Regions from separate parts of the Kitasatospora sp. NRRL B-11411 genome, predicted to be linked through region 1. Evidence: riboswitches for the same ligand, from Rfam matches in the RefSeq annotation. Region 1 holds a riboswitch; each other region holds the start of a gene.
The links. Region 1 has a riboswitch for ZMP and ZTP ahead of IH44_RS0121390 (glycine hydroxymethyltransferase). Riboswitches for the same ligand answer to the same signal wherever they lie in the genome.

Region 1 (2,287 bases):
TGCCGGATCGCGGCGGCCTCGTGCCGGGCGGCGGTGAGCTCGGCCTGGAACTCCTGGCGGATGTGTTCCGCCTCGGCCCGGGCCGCCTCCGCGCGGGCGATGCCGCCGTCGGTCTTGTCGTGGCGTTCGGCGAGGGTGCGTTCGATGCGGGGCAGCAGCACCTTGCCGAGCGCCCAGAAGAGGGCGAAGAAGACGATCAGTCCGAGGATCAGCTCGGGCACGTTCGGTTCGAGAGGTCCCATACTCAGTATGCTATCCGCTCATCCGACGAATCATTCGGCCGCCCCCTGCCCAGCGCCCTTGCCCCGCAAGGAACTTCGCCCCGCGCTCCCCCACCCGGTCAGCCGCCGGTCACCCCGTCGGTGTGCTCGCGCAGCAGGTCGGCGTGCCCGTTGTGGCGGGCGTACTCGGTGATGACGTGCAGGTACGTCGTCCGCAGGGACTGCTCCTCCCCGTACACGGCCAGCGTGGCGTCCAGCGAGGCGCCGGCCACCGCGAGGTCGGCGAGCCGCTGCTCCTCCAGCAGCGCCAGGTACTCCTGCTCGGCCCGCTCGGGCTCCAGCAGGTCGAAGTCCGCGTCCTTGTGGCCCTCCACCGCGTGCAGCGGCGGCACGTCCTGCCCGGCGAAGCGGATCCGGAACCACGTCCGCTCCACCTTGGCCAGGTGGCGCATCAGCCCGAGCAGCGAGAGCGAACTCGCGGGCAGCGGGCGCAGCGCGAGCTGCTCGCCGGTCAGGCCGGCGCACTTGTGCAGGAAGGTGGCGCGGTGCCAGGCGAGGTAACCGGGCAGCAACTCGGTCTCCGGGGCGGTGAGCGAGCCGCCGGCGCGGGTGGTGGCGGGAACGGTCCATGTCATGTGCCCGATCATGCCCAGACCGGCTCGGACCGCACCAGGGGATTTCCCCCGCCGCAGGGGCCGCCGGCCGAACTTCCGGGACCCGCCCGAGCCCACGCGCCCGCCCCCGGCCCGGGATACGGCCCTGGGCCCGGCCTTGGATCCGGTCCGAGGTCCGGCCCGGGGGCCGACCCGAGGTCCGGTCCGGGGTCAGGTCCGGGTGATCCGGGATCCGGCGCGGGTCCGGCTCGGCGGTTGGTAGCATCGCGGTGAGCCGTGACTGGCGCGCTGGGATGGAATCACCATCGGGGAGCGGCTCCGTGCGGTGCCCTCGGGCACCGTCTGCTGTCGCCGTGCGCCTGGGCCGTCCGAATCGTCGCCGTTCCGTACGAGGAGACCGCCCGTGGCCGAGTCCCTGCCCGCACACACCTTCGGCAGCCCTGCCGCCGACACCGCCTTCCGCAGCGCCCTGAACGTGGTGCGCGCCGTCGAACCCCGGATCGCCGCGGCGATCTCCGGGGAACTGGAGGACCAGCGCGCCTCGCTGAAGCTGATCGCCAGTGAGAACTACGCCTCGCCCGCGGTCCTGCTGGCGATGGGCAACTGGCTGAGCGACAAGTACGCGGAGGGCACCCCGGGCCGCCGCTTCTACGCGGGCTGCCGCAACGTGGACACCGTGGAGGAGCTGGCCGCCGAGCACGCCCGCGAGCTGTTCGGCGCGGAGCACGCGTACGTGCAGCCGCACTCCGGGATCGACGCCAACCTGGTGGCGTTCTGGGCGGTGCTCTCGCAGCGGGTGGAGAGCCCGGCGCTGCAGCGCGCCCAGGTCCGCAACGTCAACGACCTGAGCGAGCAGGACTGGGCCGAGCTCCGCCGCGAGCTGGGCAACCAGCGGATGCTGGGCATGTCGCTGGACGCGGGCGGGCACCTCACCCACGGCTTCCGGCCGAACATCTCGGGCAAGATGTTCGAGCAGCGCAGCTACGGGACCGACCCGGCGACCGGGCTGGTCGACTACGACGAAGTCCGGCGGATCGCCCTGGAGTTCAAGCCGCTGATCCTGGTGGCCGGGTACTCGGCGTACCCGCGGCTGGTGAACTTCCGCCGGATGCGGGAGATCGCGGACGAGGTCGGCGCGACCCTGATGGTCGACATGGCGCACTTCGCGGGCCTGGTCGCGGGCAAGGTGCTGACGGGGGACTTCAACCCGGTCGCGCACGCGCAGATCGTCACCACCACCACGCACAAGTCGCTGCGCGGCCCGCGCGGCGGCATGGTGCTGTGCACCTCCGAGCTGGCGGAACACGTCGACCGGGGCTGCCCGCTGGTGCTCGGCGGCCCGCTGTCGCACGTGATGGCGGCGAAGGCGGTGGCCTTCGCGGAGGCGCGCCGCCCCGAGTTCCAGGTGTACGCCCAGCAGGTGGTGGACAACGCCCGGGCGCTCGCCGAGGG
Region 2 (2,170 bases), on a different contig from region 1:
CCCGTCCGCCCCCGCACCGACGCGAATCGGCCGATCCCCCGCGTCCTGACTGCTCAACCCCGTCCTGGCATATGCTGCCGGGTGGTCAGGGACGACCACCACCCACCCTCGCAGGAGTGCCCGATGAGCGATCACGACACCGACCGCAGCGCGCCCCCGATCCCGATCGGCGTCATCGGGCTCGGCGACATCGCGCAGAAGGCCTACCTGCCCGTCCTCACCGCCCAACCCGGCCTCGACCTGCGCCTGATGACCCGCGACCGGGCCAAGCTCGACCGGATCGGCGACGCCCACCGCATCCCGTTCCGCACCACCGACCTCGGCGAACTGATCGACTCCGGCATCCGCGCCGCTTTCGTCCACGCCGCCACCGACCAGCACGTCCCGATCGTCGAGGAACTGCTCACCCGCGGCGTCGACGTCTACGTCGACAAACCGCTCGCCTACGACCTCGACGGCGCCCGCCGCCTCGCCGACCTCGCCACCCACACCGGCCGCTCCCTGCTGGTCGGCTTCAACCGCCGCCACGCCCCCGGCTACCTGCTCGCCGCCGAACGCCCGCGCGACCTGATCGTCCTGCAGAAGCACCGCGAGGGCCTCCCCGAACGCGCCCGCACCCTGGTCTACGACGATTTCATCCACGTCGTCGACAGCCTGCGCTTCCTCGTCCCCGGCGAGATCGAGCACGTCGACGTCCGCTCCCGCACCCGCGACGGCCTGGTCGAACACGTCGTCCTCACCCTCGCCGGCCGCGGCTTCACCGCCCTCGGCATCATGAACCGCGTCTCCGGCTCCACCGAGGAGATCCTCGAAGTCTCCGGCGCCGACTCCAAGCGCGAGGTCCACAACCTCGCCGAAATCATCGACCACCGCGGCCAGCCCACCATCCGCCGCCGCGGCGACTGGGTCCCCGTAGCCCGCCAACGCGGCATCGAACAGGTCGTCCTGCACTTCCTCGAAGCCCTCCGCGCCGGCAAGACCCTCGACGCCACCGACGCCCTGCGCACCCACGAACTCTGCGAACTCATCGTCAACCGCATCGAATCCGAATCCGGATCCGCCTGACCGACATCCGTCCCCCGTCTCTCCGTCCGCCCTGCCCGCACCCGCGGGCGGGGCGGCTCGGCTACGATGCCCGCAGGCCGTGACTGGCGCACGGGTGGAGCACCACCGGGGAGCGGCCGAGCCAACCGCTGCCGCGCGCCTGGGCGAACTCACCCCGAGTCCCAGGAGCCGCACCCGTGACCGGATCCCCCCGCCCCGCCCGCCTGATGGACGGTACCGCCCTCGCCCGCCGCCTCACCGACGAGACCACCGCCGCCGCCACCGCCCTCCACCGGCGCACCGGCACCACCCCCTGCCTGGCCACCGTCCTGGTCGGCGAGGACCCGGCCTCCGTCACCTACGTCCGGATGAAGCGCAACCGCTGCACGCAGGCCGGCATCCGCTCCCGCCACCTCGCCCTCCCCGCCGCCACCAGCACCGCCCGACTCGTCGACACCATCGGCGAGTTGTCCGCCGACCCGGACGTCCACGGCATCCTGCTCCAGCACCCCGTCGGCCCGCACCTCGACGAACGCGCGGCCTTCGAGGCGATCGCCCCCGCGAAGGACGTCGACGGCGTGACCACGCACTCCTTCGCCGCGATGGGCTTCGGCCTGCCCGGCTTCGTCTCCTGCACCCCCGGCGGCATCATGCGCCTGCTCGACGAGTACCGGGTCGAGTTGAGCGGCAAGCACGCCGTCGTGGTCGGCCGCAGCGCCATCCTCGGCAAACCGGCCGGCCTGCTCCTGCTCGGCCGCGACACCACCGTCACCTACTGCCACTCCCGCACCCGCGACCTGCCCGCCCTGCTCCGCGAGGCCGACGTCCTGGTCGCCGCGGTCGGGAAGCCCGACTTCATCCGCGGCGAGCACCTCAAGCCCGGCGCGGTCGTCGTCGACGCCGGCTACAACCCCGGCAACACCGGCGACGTCCACTTCGCGTCCGCCCGCGAACGCGCCGGCCTGATCACCCCCGTCCCCGGCGGCGTCGGCCCGATGACCATCGCCGTCCTGCTCGCCCAGACCGTCCGGGCCGCCACCCGCCAACTCGGCCTCGACTGATCCCGTTCGGACAGCCCCGGCCCCGCCCGGCCCGAGGGCTGTCCGACCCGCCCGCTACCGTCGCC
Region 3 (2,287 bases), on a different contig from region 1:
CGAATATATGTAGCAGTGCTACGGCTGTCAAAGGAGGACCCTTGCGGGCCGATGCCAGGAAGAACCGCGACCAGCTGCTCGCCGTCGCGGGCGTCGTCGTCGCCGAGCAGGGCGCCGACGCGTCCCTGCGCGACATCGCCCGGAGGGCCGACGTCGCCCTCCCCACGCTCTACCGCCACTTCCCGACCCGGGAGGCGTTGCTCGACGCCCTGCTCCGGGAGAGCTTCGACGGGCTGGCGGAACGGGCGGCCGCACTCGAAGCCTCGGACCCGCCCGAGGACGCTCTCGTCACCTGGCTGCGCGACTGCGTCGCGGTCGCACGCGAGTACCGGGGCGTCACCGAGCTGATGGCGGCCGCCATCGAGGACACCGGTTCCGCGCTCCACGCCTCGTGCGTCACCATGCGCGCGGCGGGCACCCGGCTCCTCGCCCGGGCCCAGGCCGCGGGCGCCGCACGGGCCGACCTCGACGGCACGGAACTGTTCGCCCTCGTCGCAGCCCTCGCGTGGCTCGGCGACCAGGGCTCGTTCGCACCGCGCGCCGACCACCTCTTCACCGTGGTCGCGGACGCGGTCCTGGCCGGAGGAACGGACCGCGGGATCGGGGCGGAGCGCCGCTGACGCCCGGCCGAACGCGGGCGCCACCGCCCCCCGGCCCCACCACTACCCCCAGCCCCCAGCCCCGCCGCCGTCCCCAACTCCGCTCCCGCCGGAGGCTGCTAGCATCGGCGCCGTCGCGACTGGCGAGAGGTGGAGCACCACCGGGGAGCGGCGCCGCACAGCACGGGACCGGCACCGTCCGCCTGGGTGTCCTCCGAAGCCGACACGCGACTTCACGGAGGGGGCCACCACCATGGACCTTCGGTACGGAATCAACCCGCAGAACACCCGCGCCCGGATCGAGCCGCTGCCCGGCACCGACCTGCCGCTGCGCCTGCTCAACGGACAGCCCTCGTACGTCAACCTGCTGGACGCGCTGAACGCCTGGCAGCTCGTCAGTGAGGCCGCGGCCCTGTTCGGCCGCCCCGCTGCCGCCTCCTTCAAGCACGTCTCCCCGGCCGGCGCCGCTCTCGCCGGACCGGTCGACCGGGCCGCCGCCGAACCGTACGGCCTCGACCCGGCCGCCGTCGGCCCGCTCACCTCCGCCTACCTGCGGGCCCGCGACGCCGACCCGAAGTCCTCCTACGGCGACCTCGTCGCGGTCTCGCACGAGGTCGACCTCGAACTCGCCGACCTGCTCGCCCGGGTGGTCTCCGACGGCATCGTCGCCCCCGGCTACGCGCCCGGCGTGCTCGACGTGCTGGCCCGGAAGAAGAACGGCCGCTACCTCGTCCTGGAGGCCCGCCCCGGTTGCACCCCGCCCGCCGTCGAGACCCGCGAGGTGTACGGCGTGCGCCTGGTCCAGGACACCGACACCGCCCCGCTCACCGCCGCCCTGCTCGCCGACGTCCGGGTCGGCGCGCTCACCCCGGCCGCCGCCGACGACCTGCTGCTCGGCCTGGCCGTGCTGCGCCGCACCCAGTCCAACTCGGTCTGCTACCTGCGCGGCGGCGCGGCCCTGGGCATCGGCGCCGGCCAGCAGTCCCGGGTCGACTGCACCCGGCTGGCCGGGGCCAAGACCGACACCTGGTGGCTGCGCCGCCACCCGGCCGTCCGGGCCCTCGACTTCCGCCCCGAGGTCCGCCGGCAGGACCGGATCAACTGGCAGATCCGCTATCTGGAGGGCGACTTGACGCCCGACGAGCGCGCCCGCTTCGCCGCCGCCCTGCGCGACGGCGACGTCCCCGACGAGCTCGGCCCGGACGAACGCGCCCGCTGGGCGGCCGAGTCGGACGGTGTCGCGTTCGTCTCCGACGGCTGCCTGCCGTTCCGCGACAACGTCGACCACGCCCGCCGCCACGGCGTCACCGCGATCGCCGAACCCGGCGGCTCCCTGCGCTCCGCCGAGGTCGAGACGGCCTGCGCCGAGCACGGCATCACCCTGGTGCACACCGGTCTGCGGCTGTTCCACCACTGACCCGCCGCGACCGTGCGGCCGCACAGCCTCACGGCCGGTGCGGCGGGGTGATCCGGTCGGTCCAGGCCCGCTGCTCGGGGGTGTCCGGCACGGCCAGGCCGCGGGCCCGGGCGATCCGGGCCCAGGTGTCGTCCGGGTCTGCGCCGGAGCGGACCAGGACGGCGGCCGCCAGCAGCGAGGAGCGGCCGATCCCGGCCCGGCAGTGCACCACCAGGTGGCCGCCCGCGGCCAGCCGCCGGGCCAACCCGTCCAGCACCGGCAGGACTTCGGA

Region 2: another riboswitch for ZMP and ZTP. It lies ahead of IH44_RS0137595 (bifunctional 5,10-methylenetetrahydrofolate dehydrogenase/5,10-methenyltetrahydrofolate cyclohydrolase); the one in region 1 lies ahead of IH44_RS0121390 (glycine hydroxymethyltransferase).
Region 3: another riboswitch for ZMP and ZTP. It lies ahead of IH44_RS0120490 (phosphoribosylaminoimidazolecarboxamide formyltransferase); the one in region 1 lies ahead of IH44_RS0121390 (glycine hydroxymethyltransferase).

What each region holds. Positions count from the first base shown of each region.
Region 1 covers NZ_JOGH01000047.1:9,472-11,758, forward strand. Annotated here, with positions in the region: gene IH44_RS0121380 (ATP synthase F0 subunit B) at 1-242, opposite strand, end outside; gene IH44_RS0121385 (DinB family protein) at 341-856, opposite strand; ZMP/ZTP riboswitch at 1,102-1,207, shown strand; gene IH44_RS0121390 (glycine hydroxymethyltransferase) at 1,239-2,287, shown strand, end outside.
Region 2 covers NZ_JOGH01000183.1:7-2,176, forward strand. Annotated here, with positions in the region: gene IH44_RS0137590 (Gfo/Idh/MocA family protein) at 124-1,065, shown strand; ZMP/ZTP riboswitch at 1,135-1,217, shown strand; gene IH44_RS0137595 (bifunctional 5,10-methylenetetrahydrofolate dehydrogenase/5,10-methenyltetrahydrofolate cyclohydrolase) at 1,242-2,105, shown strand.
Region 3 covers NZ_JOGH01000043.1:18,022-20,308, reverse strand. Annotated here, with positions in the region: gene IH44_RS0120495 (TetR/AcrR family transcriptional regulator) at 42-620, shown strand; ZMP/ZTP riboswitch at 726-815, shown strand; gene IH44_RS0120490 (phosphoribosylaminoimidazolecarboxamide formyltransferase) at 853-2,016, shown strand; gene IH44_RS0120485 (tyrosine protein phosphatase) at 2,045-2,287, opposite strand, start outside.